2 regions of the Streptomyces sp. NPDC020747 genome follow, and region 1 is predicted to be linked to the other one. Evidence: riboswitches for the same ligand, from Rfam matches in the RefSeq annotation. Region 1 holds a riboswitch; the other holds the start of a gene.

Region 1 (4,897 bases):
CATGCCTCACCCCTACGTCCTGTTGTCCGCCGCCGTCTCCCTGGACGGCTGCCTGGACGACACCGGCCCCGGACGGCTGCTGCTCTCCGGGCCGGCCGACTTCGACCGGGTCGACGAGGTACGGGCCGGGTCCGACGCGATCCTCGTCGGCGCGGGCACCCTGCGCGCCGACAACCCCCGGCTCCTCGTCAACTCCGCGGAGCGCCGCGCGGCCCGGGTCGCCGCCGGACGGCCGGAGTACCCGCTGAAGGTCACCGTCAGCGGCAGCGGCGACCTCGACCCCGACGCCAACTTCTGGTCCACGGGCGGCGAGAAGGTCGTCTACACGAGCGACGAGGGGGCCGCCAAGGCCACCGAAGCGCTGCGCGGGCTCGGCGTCGGCGTCGTCCCCGTGGGACCGGACGTCGACTGGCGGGCCGTACTCACCCATCTCCACGACGTGCGCGGCGTACGGCGGCTCATGGTCGAGGGCGGTGGCCGCGTCCACACCCAGCTGCTCCGCCAGGGCCTCGCCGACGAGCTGCAGCTCGCCCTCGCGCCCCTCGTCGTGGGGGAGCCGGACGCGCCCCGGCTGTTCGGCCCCGGCGACTACCCGGGCGGCCCCCGCAACCGGCTGCGGCTGGTCGAGACGCGGCCCGTGGGGGACGTCGTCCTCATGCGGTACGTCCCCACCGCGCCCGGCACCGGGCCCGTACCCTCCGCCGCCGACCACCGGTGGCTGGCGCTCGCCTGCGAACTGGCCGCCGAGTGTCCGCCCTCGCGGACCGCGTTCAGCGTCGGCGCGGTCGTCGTCGCGGCCGACGGTACGGAGCTGGCCCGCGGGTACTCCCGCGAGTCCGACCCCGTCTCGCACGCCGAGGAGGCCGCCCTCGCCAAGATCGGGCCGGGTGATCCGCGGCTCGCGACCGCCACCGTCTACAGCAGCCTGGAGCCGTGCGCCCGCCGCGCGTCACGGCCCGCGCCCTGCGCCCGGCTGATCCTCGACGCGGGCGTACGCAGGGTCGTGACCGCCTGGCGGGAGCCGGACACCTTCGTGGCGGGCGCGGACGGGAGCGGGCTGCTGGCCGCGGCCGGCGCCGACGTCCTGGTGCTCCCGGAGTACGAGGCCGACGCGAAGGCACCCAACCGTCACCTGACCCGACCTGACCTGACCTGACCTGGCCCGACCGGCCCGTTTCCCGTCGGTACGGCCGATGCGCAGGGCCGACCCGCACTGTCGGCCCGTACCGCCGACCGGCATGTTTCGTACCAAACCACCCGGTGAAGCGCGGGCGAAGTTAACGCGTGTGCTTTGGGTCCCGCGGATGGCGTACAGTGGTCTTAACGACGCGGGGTGGAGCAGCTCGGTAGCTCGCTGGGCTCATAACCCAGAGGTCGCAGGTTCAAATCCTGTCCCCGCTACTGAAGGCCTGAGGCCGGAATCCGATCAAGGATTCCGGCCTCAGGTGTTTCCCCGGATATCTCGACTCGGGTGTCCCCAGGGTGTCTTCACCCGCCCGGTCCTCGTCCGCTCGCCCGCCGCCCCCGCTCCCGGAAGCCTGGACAGGTGGAGGAGCAGGGACCGGAGCAGAAGCAGGAACCGGTGCGCGTCGAGCCCGTGGAGAGGACCGCCTCGTATCCGAGCACCCTCGTCCGCGCGTTGCCGGCGCTGCTGATCGTCGCGGGTGTCTGCTACGACCTCCTCACCCCGCAGGACTTCACCGCGGCTCCCTTCTTCACGGCCGCGGTGCTCATCGCGGCACCCCTGTTCTCGCTCGGCGCCACCGTGTGGACGGGAATCGCGGCGACCGCGGCCATGGCCGTCGTACATCTCAGGTTCGCCTTCGACGTGAGCGCGGTCACCGAGGTCCTCACCGTGGCCACGGCCGCCGTCCTCGCCGTGGGCATCAACCGGCTCGTGCACCGGGGCGACGCGCGCCTCGCCACCGCCCGCGAGATCGCGGAGGCCGCCCAGTGGGCCGTACTGCCCGAACCCGCGGCGCGGATCGGCGGCCTCGATATCGCGGCACGGTACGAGGCGGCGCAGGAGGGCGCGTTCATCGGGGGCGACCTGTACGCCGTGCAGGACACCCCGCACGGCGTACGGCTCCTCGTGGGCGACGTACGGGGCAAGGGCATGGGGGCGGTCTCCGTCGTCGCCGTGCTCATCGGTGCCTTCCGTGAGGCCGCCGAGCAGGAGGCGAGCCTGGAGGCGGTCGCCCAGCGGCTGGAGCGGGCGCTCGCGCGCGAGGGCGTCCGGCGCGACATCGTCGCGGCCTTCGAGGACTTCACCACCGCCGTGCTCGCCGAGATCCCGCACGGCACCCCGGTCGTACGCCTCGTGAACCGCGGCCACCCCGGGCCCCTGCTGCTGTACGGCGACGGAGAGGTACGTACGCTCGCCGCGGCCGAGCCCGCGCTGCCGCTCGGGACGGGGGCGCTGGGGACCTGGCCCGACCGGGCGCAGCAGGAGGAGTTCCCGGGCGGGGCCATGCTGCTCTTCCACACGGACGGGCTGTCCGAGGCGCGGGACCGGCGGGGCGTCTTCTACGATCCGGCCCGGCGGTTGTCCGGGCGGGTCTTTCCCGGGCCCGACGCGTTGCTCGCCGCGGTACTCGACGACGTCCTGCTGCACACCGGAGGCGGGGCCACGGACGACATGGCACTGCTCGCGGTGCGGCGGGCGTGAGGGCACGGCGGTCGTGAGGGCGCGATGATCGTGAGATGCGTCGCTCTTGCGGCGGCCTCTATCACCGTTGGTAGTCGAACGGAATCCCTCTGCTCAACAACTGACGCACCATCAACAGGGCTCCCGCTCCTGAATGTCGATCAACTCGCCCGATTTACTCCGCTCATGACCCGTAAGTCCAGGCCAAGAGCCGTAACGATCATCAGGAACGGCTTGGAATCCGGTGCCCGGGTCTATTAACGTTCGATAACGCAGCGCGGTAGTCCCAGCCGTCACAAGAGTCGGCTCCGTGCGCACGCGCCGAATCCCGCAAGGGAACCGGGGAACCACCACTTGGGGTGAATCGCTCGTCTTCGCGGTGTAGCGCACCGCGGTTGACGCGCGTAGGAGACCTTCCTGCTCCGAACCCGTCAGCTAACCCGGTAGGCGAGAAGGAAGGAAAGGAGTGCGCCTACGTGGCGTCCAACCGGCCTGCCCCCACACCCTCGTTCGTGCCGAATGAGTTGACGGGTGAGTCCTCGGGTGACAAGAAGCCCGACACCTTCGCCTACGGCGCCCGTAAGGACGAGGAGACGTGGGAGGTCTGGAATCCCAGCGCGGAGACCGTCCTTCCCGTCCGCGGCCGGCACCGCGTCGCCAAGCAGCGCGGCGGCGGCGGACTCGCCCGTAGCTCGACCGTTCTGGGCGTCGGTGTCATAGCCGCCGTCGGCGCGGGTGGCATGGCCACCGCGCAGACCGGCAAGCCGCCGGTGTCGATCTCGATCCCCGACCTGCCGAACGTCGGCTCGCCGTTCTCGGACGACGACGCCCCCGAGGGATCCAGCACCCCGATCACCGCCGTCGGCCTCACCACCGCCGACGCCGAGCAGGGCAACTCGGACGCGGGCGAGGCCCTGCGCGCCCGCATCATGCTCCAGGCCGAGGAGCAGCAGGACCAGGTGGACCGCGAGGCCCAGGAGGCCGCCGAGGCCGCCGCCGCGAAGAAGGCCGCCACGCTGGCCGCCAAGGAGCGGGACGCCGCCGAGGCCAAGGTCGCCGCCGCCGAGAAGAAGGCGGACCAGGCGGCCAAGGAGAAGGCCGAGGCCGCGCGCCTCGCCGAGCTCGCCAAGCAGTTCACGCTGCCCACCTCCTCGTACACGATCACCTCCACCTTCGGGCAGTCCGGTGCGCTGTGGTCGTCCGGTCAGCACACGGGTCTGGACTTCGCCGCTCCCACGGGTACCCCGATCAAGGCCGTTCACAGCGGCACGATCACCGAGGCCGGCTGGAACGGCTCGTACGGCTACCGCACGGTCCTCACGCTCGACGACGGTACGGAGCTCTGGTACGCGCACCAGTCGTCGATCGGCGTCAGCGTCGGGCAGAAGGTGAGCACCGGCGACATCATCGGCCGCGTGGGCGCGACCGGCAACGTCACCGGGGCGCACCTCCACCTGGAGGTCCACACCAGCGGCGGCGACGGCATCGACCCGATGGCGTGGCTGCGGGGCAAGGGGCTCACTCCGTAGGGCGGGCCTGAGGGGGCTGGGTGTGGAATACAGTCGTCCGGTACGGCTGTTGACCCATCCATGAGTTCTCTCCGCAGGCTGGGTTCGTCCGACCTCGATGTCTTCCCGCTCTCGCTCGGTGGCAACGTCTTCGGCTGGACCGCCGACCAGGCGCAGTCCTTCGCCGTACTCGACGCCTACACCGCCGCGGGCGGGAACTTCGTCGACACCGCCGACACCTACTCGGCCTGGGCGCCGGGCAACGAGGGCGGTGAGTCGGAGACCGTCCTGGGCGACTGGCTCGCCGCGCGCCGCAACCGCGCCGACGTCGTCGTCGCCACCAAGGTCGGCGCGCACCCCCGGTACAAGGGGTTGTCCGGGGCGAACATCAAGGCCGCGGCCGACGCGTCACTGCGGCGGCTGAAGACGGACCACATCGACCTGTACTACACCCACTTCGACGATCCGTCCGTGCCGGTCGAGGAGATCATCACGGCCCTGGACGAGCTCGTCCGCGCCGGCAAGGTGCGCGCGATCGCCGCGTCCAACCTCTCTCCCGAGCGGCTCCAGGAGTCCCTCGACCTCTCCGACCGCGAGGGCCTCGCGCGGTACGTCGCGCTGCAGCCCCGGTACAACCTCGTCTCCCGCGACTCGTACGAGGGCCCGTTGAGGGACGTCGCCTCCCGGGCAGGTCTGGCCGTCGTCCCCTACTCCTCGCTCGCCTCGGGCTTCCTCACCGGCA
Region 2 (4,897 bases), on a different contig from region 1:
TCTTGAGGGTGTGGTAGACCTCGGCGCCCCAGCGCACGGCCTCGGAGAAGGACTCCGCGCCGATCGGGGCGATCATGAACTCCTGGATGTCGACGTTGGAGTCGGCGTGCGACCCACCGTTGAGGATGTTCATCATCGGGACCGGCAGCAGGTGCGCGTTCGGTCCGCCCAGGTAGCGGAAGAGGGGGAGGTCGGACGCCTCGGACGCGGCGTGGGCGACGGCGAGCGAGACGCCGAGGATGGCGTTGGCGCCGAGCGAGCCCTTGTTGTCGGTGGCGTCCAGGTCGATCATCGCCTGGTCGATGAGGCGCTGCTCGGTGGCGTCGTAGCCGACGAGCTCCGGGCCGAGCTGCTCGATGACGGCGAGGACGGCCTTCTCGACACCCTTGCCGAGGTAACGGTTGGGGTCTCCGTCACGGAGCTCAACAGCCTCGAAGGCACCGGTGGAGGCGCCGGACGGAACGGCGGCACGACCCGTGCTGCCGTCGTCGAGGCCGACCTCGACCTCGACGGTGGGGTTGCCTCGCGAGTCGAGGATTTCCCGGGCTACGACGACGTCGATGGACGGCACGAGCATCTCCTTCTGGGATGTGACGCAAGCTGTTCCGGGCCGAAGGCCCGGTTGGGCGCGACCTGTGGTGGCCCCGCAGCATGAGCCTAACCGGCTGCCGCGGTTCGGCCAGCCCTCGACCGCCTCATGGACAGAACCGAGAGTAAATTGTTTCCGAACGGAACAAAGCGAGAGGGAGGCGCGCGGGAAGTACAAGGGGAGCGCGGGAACGAAAAAAGCCCCGCCCCGGTGCGTACGGGGGAACACGCACCGGAGCGGGGAGCCCGTGGGGGACGGGGGGGTGCCCTCACGAGGCCTCCACTATGGGGGACACGGATGTGAGGGCGCTGTGGTTCAGCCGCGATTCGAATATGGACCGGAGATCCGGCCGAGGCTGAGCGGCCAGGGCCTCGGCCTGGACATGTCGTCCGGGCGATCGAAGTGGGGGTCGCGGCCGACGGGGGTCAGCTGAGGTGCAGCTGCTGGCCCGGGAAGATGAAGTCGGCGTCGTCGACGATGTCGTCGTTCAGCTTGTACAGCTTCTGCCAGCCGCCCTTGACGTTCTCCTTCTCGGCGATCTCGCTGAGGGTGTCACCCTTGACGACCTTGTACTCGCCGTCGCCCTTCTCGACCTTCTTGCCGGTCGGGGTCTCGACGGTCTTCTTCGCGGTCGAGCGCTCCTGGGAACGCGAGGCGCGCTCCTCGGAGGACTTGGTGCTCTGCTGCTGCTGAGACTGCGAGGTGCTCTGGCCGGAGTTGCCCGAGTTCGAGGAGCCGGAGCCCGAGGGAGCCGGGGCGCCACCGGTCGAGGCGCCGGACAGGCCCACGCCACAGCTCGGCCAGGCGCCCTTGCCCTGGCCCGCGAGGACCTTCTCAGCGACGGCTATCTGCTGGGACTTGGAGGCCTGGTTGGCCGTGGAGGCGTACGCCGAGCCGCCGTACGCGGCCCAGGTGGAGGCCGAGAACTGCAGGCCGCCGTAGTAGCCGTTGCCGGTGTTGATCGACCAGTTGCCGCCGGACTCGCACTGGGCGACGGCGTCCCACTCGGAAGCGGTGGCGGCGGAGGCTCCCGTGGCGCCCATCAGCGGGACGGCGACGGCCGCGGTGGTGACACCGGCGAGCGTGGCGATACGGGTGGCCTTGGACGGGCGGCGGTGCTTGCCCTTGCCGGAAAACAGCATGAAGTGATCCCCTCACCGACGCCTGCGAGGTGAGCTGTCGGGTTCGGGCCGAGTGAGTTGCCCGGCCACGTGACACTGCTGTCACGCGGCTTAACCCCAAGCCGTACCTGGCCTCGACGACCGGGTCCGGCACTTACCTTGGGTCCCCCGCTCCTGCCTACGGCGCTTGACGCGACGACTGTTCCCGTACGGCCGTTGGCAGGATTCGGCGTTGCGACCGTCGGGGCTCACCAGTGGCGAGCGGTCACGACCGTAGACACGCGATCCGCCGAATTTCAAAGACGATCAAGGTCTTGAGATCCATGTCTCACTTTCGCCAAATCGGACATTCAGCGCGAACTGCCGCTGTTTTTAGCCCGATTCGACGCCTTGATGACCACATGGCACACCGCGCGGACCGCTACTTGTCCGCCGTCTGCAGGCCTTCCACGTCGAGGCTCTGACCGGGGATGATGAAGTCCGGGTCGTCGCCGACGGCTTCCTTGTTCTCGGCGTAGAGCGCCCGCCATCCGCCCTTGACGCCAAGGGAGTCGGCGATCCCCCAGAGACTGTCTCCGGAACGGACGGCGTACGAGCCCTCGGCGGCGACGCGCGACTCGCTGTCGCTGCGCGAGGCATGCCGTCCGACGGAGTCGTCCGCACGGGAGTCGGTGGCGCCTTCGTCGGCGCTGCCGCCGCGGTGACGGCCGGAGCCGCTGTCTTCCGCGCCGGCGCTCTCGCTCGCCTCGGCCGAAGGCTCGCCGCTCTGGGACGACTTGTCCGGGTCATCACTCTTCGCGGTGGCGTCCGCGGAGGAGCTGTCGGAATCCTGTGAGTCCGCGCTGTCGCCACTGCCGGTGGACGACTTGGGCGAGTCGGACGAACCGGATGAATCAGATGAACCAGACGTGTCGGAGTTCGTCCCGTTGCCGCTGTCCCCCATACCCAAGCCGGACAACGGAGTGGAGGATTCCTCCGCGACTCCCGTGTCGGCGTCGGCCGAGTCGGAGTTCTGCGTCAGGCCCGCGACGAGTCCGCAGGTCGCCCAGGCGCTCGTGCCCTGCTTCGCGAGGATCTTCTCGGCGACGGCTATCTGCTGCGAGCGGCTGGCCTGGTCGGCGCTCGGCGCGTAGTCGAGGCCGCCGTTGTCCTCCCAGGTCTCCTGGGTCATCTGGAGGCCGCCGTAGTACCCGTTGCCGGAGTTCGCGCTCCAGGAGCCGCCGCTCTCGCACTCCGCGACCGCGTCCCAGGTGGTACCGCTGGCGGCGCTCGCGCCGGTCGCGCCGAGCAGAGGAATCGCGATGGCCGACCCGGTCACGCCCGCCGCGACGAGGAGAGCCGGAGCCTGACGGGGGCGACGGTGACGACCGTTCCCGGAGAGCATGCGGTTGCCTTTCGCGTGACAGCAAGGACTGCGCACAGCGCACAGCCGATGACTGCGCTTGTGACTTCTGCGACAGGCGGGACCGGTCGCATTGATGGGTGAACGTATAGGCAGTCGAACTCTTGTCACAAGTCGATGCAGCGCAGATCACGTGAAGATCACAAAGTTGACGGAGTCTCATGTTCCGTCGACCCCGTCTGCTAGTCAGCCGCTAGTCCGTACGCACCTTCACCGAAGGGGCGAACTCCACCGGAAGCGTGCGCAATCCCCTCATGATGAGACCCCCACGCCACCGCAAATCGGCGGAATCGCCCACGAGTTGCAGGTCGGGGAGCCGGGTGAGAAGCGTGGCCAGCGCGGTCTGGCCCTCCAGCCGGGCCAGTGGTGCGCCGAGGCAGTAGTGGATGCCGTGGCCGTAACCGAGGTGCTGGTTGTCGCGGCGGGAGAGGTCGAGGGTGTCGGGCTCGGCGAACCGGGCGGGGTCGCGGTCTGCGGCGGCGAGCACGACGAGTACGGGGTCGCCGGCGGCGATGTCCTGCCCGCCGATGCTCAGCGGCTCGGTGGCGAACCGCCAGGTGGCCAGCTCCACCGGCCCGTCGTAGCGGAGCAGTTCCTCGACACCGGTCGCGAGAAGGTCCGTACGGCCCGCCGCGAGGGAGTCCTGGAGCCGCTGCCGCTGCTCGGGGTGGGTGAGCAGGGCGTACGTGCCGTTGCCGATCAGGTTCACGGTCGTCTCGAACCCGGCGAACAGGAGGATGAAGGCCATGGCGGCGGCCTCGTTCTCGGTGAGGTGCTCGCCGTGGTCGGAGGCCCGGATGAGACCGGAGAGGAGATCCTCGCCCGGGGCGGCCAGCTCCGTCAGCTCCTCGCGCTTGCGGTGGATGAGCTCGGCGAGATAGCCGCGCATCTTCTTCACGGACCGGGCGACACCCCCGCGCGGCCCTCCCCCGTGCCGGATCATCATCCCGGCCCAGTCCCGGAAGTCGTCCTGGTCCTCGCGCGGGACGCCCAGCAGATCGCAGATGGCGTAGATGGGGAGCGGGAACGCGAACTCGTGAATGAGGTCGGCCTCTCCCTTCTCCACGAACCCGTCGATGAGCCGGTCGGTCAACTCCTGCACGCGGGGCGCGAATTCGGCCACCCGCCGAGGAGTGAACGCCTTGCTGACCAGCCGCCGGAGCCTGGTGTGGTCCGGTGGGTCGATGTTGAGGAGGTGCGTCATCAGCTCGGCCTTGCGCTCGCCGGGGATGCCGGTCTTCCCCTTCGCGTGCGCGGGCTCGTCGTGATGGGCGGGGTTCTTGCTGAGCCGGCCGTCAGCGAGGGCCTGCTTGGCATCCGCGTACCGGGTCACCAGCCAGGCCTCGACCCCGCTGGGGAGTTTCGTCCGATGCACGGGGGCGTGCTCCCTGAGCCAGGCGTACGCCGGGTAGGGGTCGGTCGCGAACTCCCAGGTGAAGAGTTCCGGGGCAGGCTCCCCCGCGGGTGGCTGAGCAGGTGTTTCCGTCACCCCTCGACCGTATCGGGAGGGGTGGTGAAAGCGGGCCCGGTATCGTCGCGGCCCGACGCGGCCGCTCTCCGAGCCGGGCTCCGCTCCGCGGCTTGCGCCGGTTGTCCTAGAACGTCCTTGAATCACCTGCTCCTTGCCCCCACGAGCCGGAGACTCCATACATTCGCGCCCGTGGACCCCGATCTCCTCCGGACCAGTTTCGCGGTCGTCGAAAGACGAGCCGAATTCGCGGCCAAGTACTTCTACTCGCACCTCTTCTGGCACCACCCCGATGTCCGCGCCCTGTTCCCGCTGGA

The links. A riboswitch is a leader RNA that binds a small molecule or an ion and turns the genes downstream of it on or off. The one in region 1 is predicted to bind cyclic di-AMP.
Region 2: another riboswitch for cyclic di-AMP. It lies ahead of ACH4YP_RS05250 (transglycosylase family protein); the one in region 1 lies ahead of ACH4YP_RS09155 (M23 family metallopeptidase).

Annotation. Positions count from the first base shown of each region.
Region 1 is NZ_JBIRTJ010000003.1:22,527-27,423, reverse strand. Features, by position in the region: gene ACH4YP_RS09170 (dihydrofolate reductase family protein) at 2-1,156, shown strand; tRNA gene ACH4YP_RS09165 (tRNA-Met) at 1,328-1,401, shown strand; gene ACH4YP_RS09160 (PP2C family protein-serine/threonine phosphatase) at 1,547-2,668, shown strand; cyclic di-AMP (ydaO/yuaA leader) riboswitch at 2,957-3,112, shown strand; gene ACH4YP_RS09155 (M23 family metallopeptidase) at 3,124-4,176, shown strand; gene ACH4YP_RS09150 (aldo/keto reductase) at 4,237-4,897, shown strand, end outside.
Region 2 is NZ_JBIRTJ010000002.1:25,489-30,385, reverse strand. Features, by position in the region: gene eno (phosphopyruvate hydratase) at 1-571, opposite strand, end outside; gene ACH4YP_RS05250 (transglycosylase family protein) at 1,015-1,731, opposite strand; cyclic di-AMP (ydaO/yuaA leader) riboswitch at 1,736-1,906, opposite strand; gene ACH4YP_RS05245 (transglycosylase family protein) at 2,132-3,094, opposite strand; gene ACH4YP_RS05240 (cytochrome P450) at 3,306-4,601, opposite strand; gene ACH4YP_RS05235 (globin domain-containing protein) at 4,773-4,897, shown strand, end outside.